4 regions of the Terrabacter sp. P2_E3 genome follow, and region 2 is predicted to be linked to each of the others. Evidence: riboswitches for the same ligand, from Rfam matches in the RefSeq annotation. Region 2 holds a riboswitch; each other region holds the start of a gene.
What was found. Region 2 has a riboswitch for S-adenosylmethionine ahead of AC1DW8_RS12535 (aminotransferase class V-fold PLP-dependent enzyme). Riboswitches for the same ligand answer to the same signal wherever they lie in the genome.

Region 1: another riboswitch for S-adenosylmethionine. It lies ahead of metX (homoserine O-acetyltransferase MetX); the one in region 2 lies ahead of AC1DW8_RS12535 (aminotransferase class V-fold PLP-dependent enzyme).
Region 3: another riboswitch for S-adenosylmethionine. It lies ahead of AC1DW8_RS13660 (putative leader peptide); the one in region 2 lies ahead of AC1DW8_RS12535 (aminotransferase class V-fold PLP-dependent enzyme).
Region 4: another riboswitch for S-adenosylmethionine. It lies ahead of AC1DW8_RS20095 (bifunctional o-acetylhomoserine/o-acetylserine sulfhydrylase); the one in region 2 lies ahead of AC1DW8_RS12535 (aminotransferase class V-fold PLP-dependent enzyme).

Annotation. Positions count from the first base shown of each region.
Region 1 covers NZ_JBFUEN010000013.1:78,340-81,701, reverse strand. The annotation lists gene AC1DW8_RS17455 (DUF4192 family protein) at 1-1,423, shown strand, start outside; SAM riboswitch class IV at 1,506-1,620, shown strand; gene metX (homoserine O-acetyltransferase MetX) at 1,636-2,895, shown strand; gene AC1DW8_RS17445 (universal stress protein) at 3,060-3,362, shown strand, end outside.
Region 2 covers NZ_JBFUEN010000009.1:24,267-27,628, reverse strand. The annotation lists gene AC1DW8_RS12540 (FtsK/SpoIIIE family DNA translocase) at 1-1,405, opposite strand, end outside; SAM riboswitch class IV at 1,607-1,732, shown strand; gene AC1DW8_RS12535 (aminotransferase class V-fold PLP-dependent enzyme) at 1,769-3,166, shown strand; gene AC1DW8_RS12530 (endonuclease/exonuclease/phosphatase family protein) at 3,245-3,362, opposite strand, start outside.
Region 3 covers NZ_JBFUEN010000009.1:256,429-259,790, reverse strand. The annotation lists gene AC1DW8_RS13670 (LLM class flavin-dependent oxidoreductase) at 1-1,101, opposite strand, end outside; gene AC1DW8_RS13665 (cysteine dioxygenase) at 1,098-1,655, opposite strand; gene AC1DW8_RS13660 (putative leader peptide) at 1,766-1,870, opposite strand; SAM riboswitch class IV at 1,903-2,015, opposite strand; gene AC1DW8_RS13655 (hypothetical protein) at 2,071-2,370, shown strand; gene AC1DW8_RS13650 (hypothetical protein) at 2,482-3,362, shown strand, end outside.
Region 4 covers NZ_JBFUEN010000019.1:24,458-27,819, reverse strand. The annotation lists gene AC1DW8_RS20095 (bifunctional o-acetylhomoserine/o-acetylserine sulfhydrylase) at 1-1,258, opposite strand, end outside; SAM riboswitch class IV at 1,348-1,467, opposite strand; gene AC1DW8_RS20090 (HNH endonuclease signature motif containing protein) at 1,907-3,362, shown strand, end outside.

The DNA of each region.
Region 1 (3,362 bases), on a different contig from region 2:
GCTCGAGGCGCTCGCCACGGGCGTCGAGGACCACCGGGTCGTCGTCCGGGAGCGACTCGCGGTCCTCGAGGGGCGCTGGCGCTCGGTCGGGTGCGACTGCTGCCCCTCGGAGGGCTGGCTCCTCCCGGAGCAGGCGGACGTGCCGGCCGTCGCGAGCTACGTGGCGCTCGGGCACTCCGTCCTGGCGGACCGAGAGGGGTTGGCGAGGCTCGTCGAGCCGCTCGCCCCCACGGAGCCCCGGCACGACCTCGCTGCCGCCGCGATCGACGACTGGCAGCGCCGCTATGTGGCAGCCGGTGGCTCCCTCAGCAGGACGCCGGCCCGGGCGAGCCGGACGGACCGGAAGCCCGCCCGGGGTCGGCGCCGTCGACCCACAGGACGGGGGCGCCGACCCGGCGCGGCGCTCGGGGTCCTCGACGGCGGCGACCCGACGGCTCGCCAGTTCCTCGTCCACGACTCCCTCGTGGCCTGGGGAGGGGTGCTGCACGGCGAGATCGAGGGGTACGGCGTCGAGCACTGGCTCCCGTCCCTCGTAGGTCCGCTCCGTGACCCGCGCTTCCATGACGCCCTGGTGGCGTGGCTCTGCCCCGGGATGGCCTCGGCCGACTTCCTGTCCGACGACCTCGCAGCCCTCCTCGGGGTGCTGCTCGGTCCAGACCTCCGGCTCGCCCCGGCTGCGGGCGATCACGAGACGGCCGGCGTCCGGACACCCGACGGCGCCGAGCCCGGTCGCTCCCCGGGATCGGGTGCGGACCCGGGCGACCCCGACACCGCGGCGGGGTCGGGGACGCCCGTGCAGGAACGCCTCGAGGAGGGCGACTCCGACGCGCTCCGAGCGCTGTTGCAGCTGCTGGCTGCGGGGCCGCCGTCGTCGGACCGGCACGACGACGACACCGACGACGAGGACCCCGGCGACGACAACAACGACAGCGACGAGGACGACCACGAGGACGACCACGAGGACGACTACGAGGACGATGGCGAGCCGCCGCGCGACGTCTTCGAGGCACGACGGGTGCTGGACGAGCTGGACGCCATGGGGACCGTCGCGGCGCTCGAAGCGTCGGTTGACCGGGACGGACCGCGCTCGCTCGACCTTCGGGCCGGCCTCGCCGCAGCGCCCGACGCGGCTCCCGAGTCGTGGCTCGGTGACGGCACCGACCCGAGCGGCTGGGAGGAGTGGGACGAGGCTGCGACGCCACGACTCGTCCTGTCCCGCCTCGAGCAGGTCTGCCGACTCACGCCGGCGGATCATGCGGTTCCCGTCCTGTCCCTCTTCGCCTCGATGGCGTGGTGGTGCGGCGACGGTGCGCGGGCCGGGGTCGCGGTCGACCGTGCGCTCGAGCTGGAGCCCGAGGACGGGCTGGGGCGGCTGCTGCGGCACGCCCTCGACGTCGGCCTCCGGCCACGGGAGTGCGCCTGAGCGTCTCCGGCGGCGGCGCCGTCCGTCCATGTCGTGGAACGGCGCGCGGCCTCTCCGCGAGGCCTCGCGTATGGTTGGAGCAGGTCATGAGTACCAGCGACAAGCCCCGGCTCGCTGGTCGGCAACCCTCCTTCGCGGTGGGGTGCCCCGGGTGAAGACCAGGCCGCCCCGTCCCCGGGTGCGTGCAAGCGCGAGGACCGAGGAGTACCCCGATGACCGTCACCCACCGGACGCAGAGCACCCGTCGCCGTGCGCGGCCCGGGACCGCTGGCACCGGCCAGACCGGCGACTCGGCGACGAGGGACCGTGCGGCGACGAGCCACGTCGACCCGACGGCACCGGAGCCCCGCCGGCCCGACGGCGCCTGGCGTGACGGCGACCCGGTCGGGCGGCGGCAGTTCGCCCACGTCGGTGACATCGAGCTCGAGCGCGGGGGAGTGCTGCCCGACGTCCGCATCGCCTACGAGACGTGGGGCCGGCTCAACGAGGCCGGCGACAACGTCATCCTCGTCGAGCACGCACTGACCGGCGACAGCCACGTCCTCGGTGAGGCCGGCGACGGACACGCCTCGCCCGGCTGGTGGAACGCCCTCATCGGGCCCGGTGGACCGGTCGACCCCAAGCGGTGGTTCGTCATCGCGTCCAACGTCCTCGGCGGGTGCCAGGGCAGCACCGGCCCCGCGAGCCCCGCGCCCGACGGTCGACCCTGGGGCAGCCGTTTCCCCTACGTCACGGTCCGCGACCAGGTCGCCGTCGAGCGACGCCTCCTCGACGGGCTCGGCATCCGCCGCCTCGCGGCCGTCGTCGGCGGCTCGATGGGTGGGATGCGTGCGGTGGAGTGGGCCGTGACGCACCCCGACGACGTCGACCGCTGCATCGTGCTCGCGTCGACGGCGTACGCGACCGCCGACCAGATCGCCTGGTGCCAGCCGCAGCTGCTGGCGATCCGCAACGACCCAGACTATGCGGGTGGCGACTACTACGAGGGCCACGCGCGACCCGACACCGGCCTGGGCCTGGCTCGCCGCATCGCCCACATCACGTACCGCACGGAGACCGAGCTCGGCACCCGCTTCGGACGCGAGGCCCAGCTCGGTGAGGACCCGCTGCGCGCCGGAGACCGCGGCCGGTTCGCCGTCGAGTCCTACCTCGACCACCACGCGGGCAAGCTGGCCAGGCGCTTCGACGCCAACTCCTACGTCGTGCTGACCGAGGCGATGAACTCGCACGACGTCGGGCGCGACCGCGGGGGGCTCGAGGCCGCCCTCGAGCGTGTCCGCGCCGAGTGCACCATCGTCTCGGTCGACACCGACCGCCTCTACCCGCCCCGGCTCTCCGACGAGCTGCACGCCGCCCTGCCGGGGTCCCGACGCGCACACATCACCTCGGAGTTCGGGCACGACGGCTTCCTCATCGAGGAGGACCAGGTGGGTCGCATCGTACGGGACGCGCTCGAACGACTCCGCGACTGAACCCATCTGCGCGCCGGGGCGGTTCGCCGACAGGCGGTGCTGTCGCACGCTCGTCGTCCGCGTCGCCGACGCCGCGGTGAGACTTCGCGCGGGACGCGCCGGACGCCTCGTAATCGGGTACGGTGCGAGCACTGGTTGTTTCCGTCCCAAGGAGGTCCGGGAAAGTGGCCATCGTCGTTGGTTATGTCGCCACCAAGGAAGGTCGCGCGGCGCTCAAGCGAGCCGCCGAGGAGTGCGTCCTGCGTGGAGCGAAGCTCGTCGTCATCAGCTCCCACCGGGGCGGCAAGGACTTCGACGCGAACGAGGCCAGCCAGTTCGAGAGCGAGCTCGCCCGGGTGCAGACGCTGCTCGAGGAGAAGGGCCTGGAGCACGAGGTGCGCCAGCTCGTCCGGGGCAACGACCCCGCCGAGGACCTCATCTCCGTCGCCGAGGAGGAGAAGGCCGACTTCATCGTCATCGGCCTGCGT
Region 2 (3,362 bases):
TGCGCACGTCGGCCGAGGCGACGGCATACGCGATGTTCTTGGAGAGCGCGGTGACGCGCTCGACCTTGGTGCCCGAGCCGAGCTCGACCTCGTAGCGCGTGACCGTCGGGCCGCGGGTGAACCCCGTGACGGCGGCGTCGATGTCGAACTGGTCGAAGACGTTGGTCAGCGACTCGACGACGCGGTCGTTGGTCTCGCTGCGCGTCTTGTGCGGCGGCCCCGGCGTCAGCATCGCGTGGTCGGGCAGCTGGTAGGTGATGTCGCCGCCGAGGCTGAGCTGCTCGACGCGAGCCGGCAGGTCGGACATGGGCGGCGGGATGAGCTCGGCCTTGGGGCCGACCTTGCTCGTGTCGGGAGCCCCGAGGGTCTTGGGGTCGGTGGCGTCGATGACCTTCTCGCCGCCCTTCTCGCCGCCGGGACGGGGAGCCAGCAGCCCGGGAGGCGTGGGGCGCTTCTCGCCCGGTCGCAGCTGCGTCGTCGCCTCGTCCTCGAGGGCCTTCTGCGCGGCCTGGCGGAACGCCTCGTCGCCGTCGCGGTCGGCGAGGTCGACGGCCTTGCGGCGCGCGCGCTTCACCGCTGCGGCAGGGGCGTCGAGCGCCTCGTCGGGCTGCTCGTCGACGTGGTCGCGGTCGATGACGAGGGCGCGCAGCTGGCGCAGGCGGGTCGGGATCATGTTGACCGGCGTCGCCGTGATGACGAGCAGGCCGAAGAGCCCGAGCAGGACGAGCAGGACGAGCGCCCCGTAGGTCGAGACGGCCGCCGCGAGCGGGCTCGAGGCGAGGAAGCCGAGGATGCCGCCGGCGGCACGCATGCCGTCGGCGCCGTCGGGCGGGTTGGGGATGCCGTCGGCAAGGTGCGACAGACCGCACGCGGCGAAGGTCAGGGCGATGGTGCCGACGACGACGCGGTTGGTCGCCGCGTCGTCCTGGGGAGCGCGAAGCATGCGCAGGCCGAGGGCGAGCAGCACGAGCGGGACGGCGTAGGCGACGCGGCCGAAGGTGCCGGCGAAGACGGCGTGCACCACCTGGCCGAAGGTGCCGGAGACGCCCCACCACTCACGCGCGGCGACGACCACGGCGAGCGCGATGAGCGCGAAGCCGATGCCGTCGCGGCGGTGCTCCGGCTCGAGGTCGGCGGCGCTGTGCCCGACGCGGCGCACCGCTCCCCCGGCCATGTGCGAGACGCCCATCCAGGTGTTGCGCATCGCGCCGAACGGGAAGGGGAGGCCTCCGCCCCGCGTCTTGGACGCGGTCTTGGCGGCGGGCTTGCGGGCCGCGGGCTTGCGCTGCGCGGGCCGGCCGCCCCGGGCTGCGGGAGGGCGTGACGAGGCGCTGCCCGCGGACCCCTTGGCGCGGGTGGCCGCGGCGGAGCTCGAGCGCTGGCTGGTGGACGGACGTGACGCCATGCTCGCACCGTACGTCAACGCACCGCTGAACTCACGCGTCACACGCGCAACAGGGCTGACCAGTCGGACGCGGCTGCCGTATGCCGTGGGCGCGCCCGCCACCGTCCCGCGAGGTCCCCGGCGGGGTCGGCGTCTCAGATCGCGACACCCGGGGACCGACCGGTGGACAGCCGGTGACCGACCCCTTTATCGTCGTGCGCAGGTCATGAGTGCCAGTGACAAGCCCCGGCTCGCTGGCCAGCAACCCTCCTCCGCGGTGGGGTGCTCCGGGTGACGACCAGGCCACCCTCGGTCTGAACGTGTGATCGAGGTCGGCAAGCGCGGACCTGCACCGGGTGGGTCCCATGACCCAGGAGCACTCCCATGTCGGTCCTTCCCTCGACGCACCCAGCGGCCTCCCTCTGTGGCGGCTCCCCCGCACCCGTCGTGCGCACCCGCGCCCTGCACGTCGTGCCCGAGGCGCGCACCCTGCCCACCGTCGTCGGCGCGGGACTGCGCGTGCCCACGCTCCACGGCGACACGGCATACGCCAACCTCGACCACGCGGCCTCGACGCCGGCGCTCGAGACGGTCCAGGCGGCCGTCGACCGCGCCCTCGAGACCTATTCCTCCGTGCACCGCGGCGCCGGGTTCGCCTCGCGGCTGACGAGCGCGTGGTACGAGCAGGCCCGCGCCGAGGTCGCCGCCTTCGTCGGCGCGCGTGAGGGCGACTCCGTCATCTTCACCCGGACGACGACCGACTCGTGGGCCCTGCTGAGCAAGGCGCTGCCGAGCCGCACGACGGTCTTCGTCTTCGGCACCGAGCACCACTCGACCCTGCTGCCCTGGGGCCGCTTCCGCACCGTGCGCCTCCCCGTCCCGCAGACCGTCGAGGACGCGCACGCCCTGCTCGAGGAGGCGCTGACCGACCACCCGTCGCGCCACCGCCTCGTCGTCGTCGCGGCCGCCTCGAACGTGACGGGAGAGGTCTGGCCGGTCGAGCGCTTCGCCACCCTGGCGCACGAGCACGGCGCCCGGATCGCCGTCGACGCGGCCCAGCTCTCGGCGCACCGCACCATCGACCTCGCCGCGTGGGACGCCGACTACGTCGCGTTCTCGGGGCACAAGACGTACGCCCCCTACGGCGCGGGCGTCCTCGCCGGGCGCTCCGACTGGCTCGACGCCGGCAACCCCTACCTGCTCGGTGGCGGCGCGACGCGCTCGGTGACCGAGGACGGCACCACGTGGGCGACCGGGCCGGCGCGCCACGAGGGCGGCAGCCCCAACGTCATCGGAGCCATCGCCCTCGCCGCGGCCTGCTCGACGATCAGCCGGCACCGCGACGCCATCGAGGAGCACGAGACCCGCCTCCTCGAGCGGCTCCGCGCCGGACTCGACGACGTCGCGGGCGTCGAGGTCCTGTCGATCTTCGGTGACGACAGCGACCGGGTCGGCGTCGTCGCCTTCACCATCGACGGCTGGGACTCCTCGCTCGTGTCGCAGGTCCTCTCCGTCGAGCACGGCATCGGCGTGCGGGACGGCAAGTTCTGCGCCCACCTGCTCGTCGACGAGCTCCTCGAGGACCCGTGGGGCGAGCGTTCCGCCACCGCGGTCCGCGCCAGCATCGGCCTCGGCAGCACGCTCGAGGGCGTCGAGCGGCTCCTCGCCGCCGTCGCGCGGCTCGTCGAGCAGGGCACCGACGCGGAGTGGTCGCTCACGGAGACCGGATGGGCGCTCGAGGGCACCGACCCGCGCGACGTCGAGGTCGAGCGACCCTGGTGACCGCGGACGTACGCCGCTGAGCGGGTCCGTGCCCGAGCGCGGGCGCGCGGTCGGTGCGCTCGAACGCTCAGGGTCGGGTCAGCGCGCCGGCAGGGCGTAGCTCGCCCAGACCGCGGCGTGGTCGGCGCGATTGAGAGCCACCTGCCCGGCCTCGACGACCGTGAGGCCGCGGCTCAACAGGTGGTCGAGCTGGACG
Region 3 (3,362 bases), 230 kb from region 2:
GACCGCGGCGAGGTCGTCGATGACGACGGCCGGACGCAGCCGGAAGCCGTCGTAGCCGACGTCGTGCCAACGGAGCAGGAGCGACGCGAGGTCGGCAGCGGTGCCCGTGAAGACGTGGGCATCGGACGTCAAGGGCGACCCCGCGGCCTCGTCGAGCCGCCGTCGCCGGGTCCGGGCTGCGTCTGTCGTGCTCCCCAGGACCACGACGAGGTCGGCGAAGACCGTGAGGGGACGGGCGTTGCGCCCGACCCGCGCCTCTGCCCCTCGGACCTCGCCGAGGATGCTCGCGGCCTGCTCGTCGTCGTGCGGCGTCACGAAGACGACGTCCGCCGACCGGGCCGCCAGCTCGTACGGGATCGTCTGGTGCGCCAGGGCGGTGACGACGGGCTGCCCCTGTGGTGGTCGCGGCGTGATCGACGGGCCTCGGACGCTGAAGTGCCGGCCCTCGAAGTCGACATGGTGCAGCCGGTCCCGGTCGACGAACCGCCCGGTCGTGACGTCGCGGATCTCGGCGTCGTCCTCCCAGCTGTCCCAGAGCCGCCGGACGACCTCGACGTGGTCGGCAGCCTCGTCGAAGCGCTCGCGCACGGCAGCGCGGCCCTCGGGACTGGAGGCGAGGTCCCGTCGGATCGGGGGGAGGGTGCGACGACCGACGTTGCCGGTCTCGCCGCGTGTGCCACCCACCTGCACCCGCCAGCCAGCACGACCGTGGCTCACGTGGTCGAGGGTGGCGACGGCCTTGGAGACGTGGAACGGCTCGGTGTGGGTCGTCGTGACGGTCGGGACGAGGCCGACGTGCCGCGTCAGGGGCGCGACCGTGGCCGCGACGAGGAGGGCGTCGAGCCGCCCGCGCACCTGGTCGGTGCGCGTGTCGACGTCGTCGGAGAAGGGGTCCGCCGACTGGAGATCGAGACTGTCCTCGATCGTCACGAAGTCGAGCAGGCCGCGTTCGGCCGTGGTGGTGAGGTCGGCCCAGTAGCGGGCGGTGAGGAGGTCGGCCGGCCGCGCACCAGGCTCGCGCCACGCTGCCGGGTGCCATCCCGCACCGTCGAGGGCGACGGCGAGGTGGATCGGCGTGGCGTTCGGAGTGAGGCCAGTCACCAGTCGACTCCCTTCTGCTGCAGCTCGATCGGCCTGAGGTTCGTGCCGGTGAGCGCGTACGTGGTCATCTCGGTGAGGCGCGGGGAGTACACGTGCAGGCTCACCGCCGGGTCCGGGCCCTCGTTGCTCACGTGGTGCACGTAGCGACGTCCGAACGTGCGCTGCTGGCCGGGCCGCAGCCGGCCGACGTCCTCACCGACCTGCGGGGTCCGGTCGGGACCGTCCAGATCGGCGACGCGCTCGCTCAGCTGTCCCTGCAGGACGACGAACGAGCCGGCGCTCTGCCCGTGGTCGTGCCACTCCGTCGCTTGGCCGGGGAGCCAGGTGAGCAGCCAGGCCTCGTGGTCGGGCTCGGCGGCGATCCGGGCGTAGTAGCGGCTGATGGGGTCGAAGTCGACGAGGCCGGCCCAGAGGGCACGGTCGCCCGCGAGGCGCCGAGCCGTCTCCGCGAGGTTGACGGCGGTCCGTGGTGCGAACGTCGATGGCGTCCCGGCGCCGGGCGCAGAGAGCGTGGTGAGGGCGGTGGTCCGGTCGGGGCGGGTGCGCAGAGGCATGGCAAGGCTCCTGAAGGTGTGAGGGTGGGTCGAGACGGACTACGGGGACGCCGCGCGCCACAGCCGGGCCCAAGGGGGCCGGCGACGCTGCGCACGCGGTCGTCTGGTCGTCAGCCCCGACAGAGGGCGCTGCTCACCCGGGAGAGGTCGACGTGCCGGCGGCGGTGAGCCCACAGGGCGTGGCCGGGGGATCGCCGTTCGGTGGTGTGCGTCACGGGAAACCCTTGTGTCCGTGGGGCCCTCGTCAAGCCCGCGCTTGCGTCGACCGAGGGGTCGACGCCTGGTCCTCACCCGGGGCACCCCACCGCGGAGGAGGGTTGCCGCCCAGCAAGCCGGGGCTTGTCGCTGGAACTCATGACCTGCAGAGAAGATAACATACCTGTTTGGTAGGGATAGCGGGCGACCACCCCCTGAGATGCCACCGAGGCCACGGACCGTCGGGTTCCTCGTCGTGACGGTGCTGCCCGCTGGTGACGTCAAGGACACCGCCTCAGCACTGGTCGACCCGGTGCTCGTCATCGTCGTGTCACTCATGGTGCTCCCGGCCCCGGTCGGCTTCGTCCGGACCATGCTGCGCGAGCTGCTCGAGATGAAGCCTCCCCCCGAGATCGAGCACCCGGCCCGTCAGGCCGTCACCGAGCGGCTGCGCCACCTGAGTGTGGCCACCTGGATCAACGTCGAGCTCTCCTGCGACCCCGCCTGGCAGCAGGGCTGACGGGGTCAGCAGATCGGTGCCGATCACCCACGGAGGGGGAATCGGCACGCCCGCTCCCCCGGCACGATCGGGAGACGACCAGCCCGCCACCACGAGGAAGATGAGGCCGCTGTGAACCCGGTGCTCGCGTTCGTCATCGTCATGCTCGTCTGGACCGTGAGCGACCTCGTCGCGAAGAAGACGAGGTCGCTGCTGTCCTCGCTCTTCGTCGCCTCGATCATCTTCTTCGTCGGCTTCCTCACCGACGTCTTCCCCGAGGACCTCCTCGCGAGCTCGAGCCTGCTCGCGCTCGCCGGCGTCGTCGTCGGCTTCGTCATCGTCCACCTCGGCACCATGATCAGCCTCGACGACTTCAAGAAGCAGTGGAAGACGCTGCTCGTCGGCATCGCCACTGTCATCGGCATCGGACTTGCCCTGCTGCTGGCCGGATTCATCTTCGGGCCTCGGATCACGGGCTCCGCGGCCGACGGCTATGCGCAGGCTCTCGACTTCGTGATCGCCGGCACCGGCGCCTTGAGCGGGGGCACCATCTCGGTCCTCATCGTCCAGGAGGCGGCCCTCGGCGTCGGCCTGACGAGCATCGCCGTCTTCCCCGTCCTCATCGCCGCGCTCCAGGGGCTCATCGGCTTCCCGCTCACCTCGATCATCCTGCGCCGCGAGGCCGCCCGGCTGAAGGAGGAGTACCGAGCGGGCACGCTGGCGCCGGTGGTGGCCGCGGGGGCCGCCGCCGCCAGCGGCGGGGGCGATGGCGGCGGCAGCAAGGGCGACGCCGGCAGCAGCGGGGACGGCGCCACGCCGCCCGCCGAGCCCGTGCCGGAGACGAAGCTGCCCGGCGCCCTCCGCACGACGGCCGGCACCCTCTTCATCGTCGGGGTCGTCGTGCTCATCAGTCTGGGCATCAACAACGTCACCGACGGCATCCTCAACACGTTCGTCGTGGCCCTGCTCTTCGGCATCGGCCTGCGCACGACGGGGATCTTCAAGCCGTCGGT
Region 4 (3,362 bases), on a different contig from region 2:
CGATGCCGACCGAGAGGCGCACGAGGCCCGGCGTCACGCCGGCAGCGAGGCGGTCCTCGTCGGGGCCCTGGGAGTGCGTCGTCGAGGCCGGGTGGATGACGAGCGAGCGGACGTCGCCGATGTTCGCGACGTGGCTGTGCAGGGTCAGCGCCTCGACGAACTTCTTGCCCGCCTCGAGGCCACCGGCGATCTCGAACGAGAGCACGGCGCCGGCGCCACGCGGCGTGTACTTCTCCGCGAGAGCGTGGAACGGGCTGTCCGGCAAGGACGCCCACACGACCTTCTCGACCTGGTCGTGACCCTGGAGAAAGGCAGCGACCTGGTGGGCGTTCTCGAGGTGGCGCTCGATGCGCAGCGACAGCGTCTCGATGCCCTGGGCGATGAGGAACGCGTTGAAGGGCGACGCGGCCGGGCCGAGGTCGCGCAGCAGCTGGACGCGGGCCTTGAGGATGAAGGCGAGGTTGGCGCCGAGCGGGCTGCCGACGCCGAGGTCGCGGGCGAAGACGAGCCCGTGGTAGCTCTCCTCGGGCGTGTTGTAGTTGGGGAACTTCTCCGGGTCGGCGCCGAAGTCGAAGTTGCCGGCGTCGACGATGACGCCGGCGATCGAGGTGCCGTGACCGCCGAGGTACTTCGTCGCCGAGTGAACGACGATGTCGGCGCCCCACTCGATCGGGCGGATGAGGTAGGGCGTCGCGAGGGTGTTGTCGACGACGAGCGGCACGCCGTGCTCGTGCGCGAGGGCCGCGACGGCCTCGATGTCGAGGATCTCGCTCTTGGGGTTGGCGATGGTCTCGCCGAAGAGGAGCTTGGTGTTGGGGCGGATCGCCGCGCGCCACGAGTCGATCGACGTCGGGTCCTCGACGAAGCCGACCTCGATGCCGAACTTCGGCAGCGTGTGCTTGAAGAGGTTGAACGTCCCGCCGTAGAGGCTGGGGGAGACGACGACGTGGTCGCCCGCCTCGGCGATGTTGAGCACGGCGAGCGTCTCGGCGGCCTGGCCCGAGGCCACGAGGAGGGCGCCGACGCCCCCCTCGAGTGCCGCGATCCGCTGCTCGACGACGTCGGTCGTCGGGTTCATCAGACGGGTGTAGATGTTGCCGAACTCCTTGAGCCCGAAGAGGTTCGCGGCGTGGTCGGTGTCGTTGAAGACGTAGCTCGTCGTCTGGTAGATCGGCAGCGCGCGGGCCCCCGTGGCACTGTCGGGGGCCTGGCCGGCGTGGATCTGCTTGGTCTCGAAGGACCAGTTGGGCTCGGTCATCGGTCGTCCTGCTCTTCCTGGGTCGTGTCGCTGACCGGGTCCCGTGTCACCGGGCCCCGTGCACCGACGGGTCGGTGCGGGAGAGAGGCTCTCCGCGCTTGCCCGAGCGCCGGGTGGCGTCGACGGGCCAGGTCTTCACCCGGGGCACCCCACCGCGGTTGGAGGGTTGCCGGCCAGCGAGCCGGGGCTTGTCGCTGGCGCTCATGACCTACCGGCGAGTGTACGTATGCGTGTCCGCCACGTGGGAGGGCGTGTCCTCATCGTGGACGGGCCCTTTCCGACGAGGGCCTCAGACCGGCGTAGGGCCGGGTCGAATCAGACGGGATGGCTTGCAGGGCAGAGCGGTTCGTTGTCCACAGGGGATCGTCCACCTCTTGAAAGTCGTTCGAACACCTGTTCTGCTTGATGCATCGAAGGATCACCGAGAGGAGGCTCACCGTGCCGTACACGCCGTCACCGGTGGAGTCCTCCGGTGTGCCGGGGGGTGGGTGCTGGACGACTCTGCGAGTGGCGTGGACGGGCGACCGTGGCCGGCTGTCCCGGTCGCTGGGACCGGTGCTGGAGCGCTGGCGCGCCGATGCCGCACTCGCCTCTGTTCCGGGTGCTGCGGTGGCCTGCGGAAAGGGGCGCACCGGTGATGCTGCCCGGGTGACGGCCGGTGAGCGCGCGGCTGCAGCGGTGGCGTTGGAGGGGTTGGCGCGGGCCGGGGAGCGGGTGCTGGCCGAGATCGAGGCGCTCGAGGTCGCCAAGGCGCGCCTCGAGGCCGACCTGCTCGCCGCGTACGGCGCGCTGGCCGGCATCGAGGCCCAACAGGTCGACGCCCTCCCGGRCGGGGCCGTCGCCCGGGTGTCCGCGCGGGTCTCGCCCGAGCGGGTCGTCACCGAGGAGATCGCCCTCGCGACCGGGGTCGGCGCCGGGGAGGTCGCCCGCCGGCTGGCGCTGGCCACCGAACCCCGCCGGCACCGGGTCGTCCTCGGTGCGCTGCGCGCCGGTCGGCTGTCGCTGCACCGGGCGCTGCAGGTCGTCTCCGACACCGCCCAGCTCCCGGACGCGGACGTCACGTCGGTCGCGCAGGCGGTGCTCGCCCCGTCCCGGGACGGGCAGCCAGTCCCGCAACGCACCTTCACCGCCCGCCTGCGACGGGCGGTCGCGTCGGTCGATGCCCGCGGCGCCCAGGAACGGCACGCGCACGCCAGGGCCCGGCGCGGGGTGTTCGGCCGGCTCACCGACGACGGGATGGGCTGGCTGACCGTGACCACCGACGCCGCGAGCGTCGCTGCCGTCATGGACCGCCTCGACACCACCGCCCGGGGGCTGCGCGGCGCGGGCGATGCCCGCAGCCTCGACCAGCTCCGCGCCGACCTCGCCACCGACGCCCTGCTGCACCGACCGGGCCACCCCGGGGCAGCACTCCCTGCCGCGCCCGGACCCGCCGTCGATGCGGCACTGGGCGCAGCATCCGGGAACGCCGTCGACCCGGCGCCCCGGGAGGCGTCCCGAACCGCGTCCGGAACCGCGTCCAGCACGGCATCCGGAGCCATGCCCGGGACCATCCCGGGTGAGGCGGCGGCGCTGGCGTGGATCGTCGTGCCGTTCGAGGTCGCCACCGGCGAGGCCGACACCGCCTGCGAGGTCCCCGGCCACGGCTGGGTCACCGCCACCCACGCCCGCGAGATCATCACCCGCCCCGGATCCGTCTGGGCCACCCTGCCCGTCGACCTGCCCACCGGCCGCGCCCTGTCCCGCCCGACCCGCAGCTACCGCCCGACGCGCGCCATGGTCGAGCACGTCCAGGCTGTCGACGGGGTCTGCCGCGGACCCGACTGCCACGTCCCGGCCACCCGCTGCGACCTCGACCACGAGACCCCCTGGCCCACCGGACCCACCCGCGTCGGCAACCTCCACGCCAAACACCGCCTCCACCACAACCTCAAGACCGACGGCATCTGGACCTCCACCCCGACCCCCGACGACGGCCTCACCTGGACCACCCTCACCGGCCGCACCTACACCACCCACCCCAAGAACTGGCGCGACGGCCTAGCCCCACCGGCAGGACGGGGCAGCCCCACCACGTCAACCGATCACCCACCGTCGCAGGGCG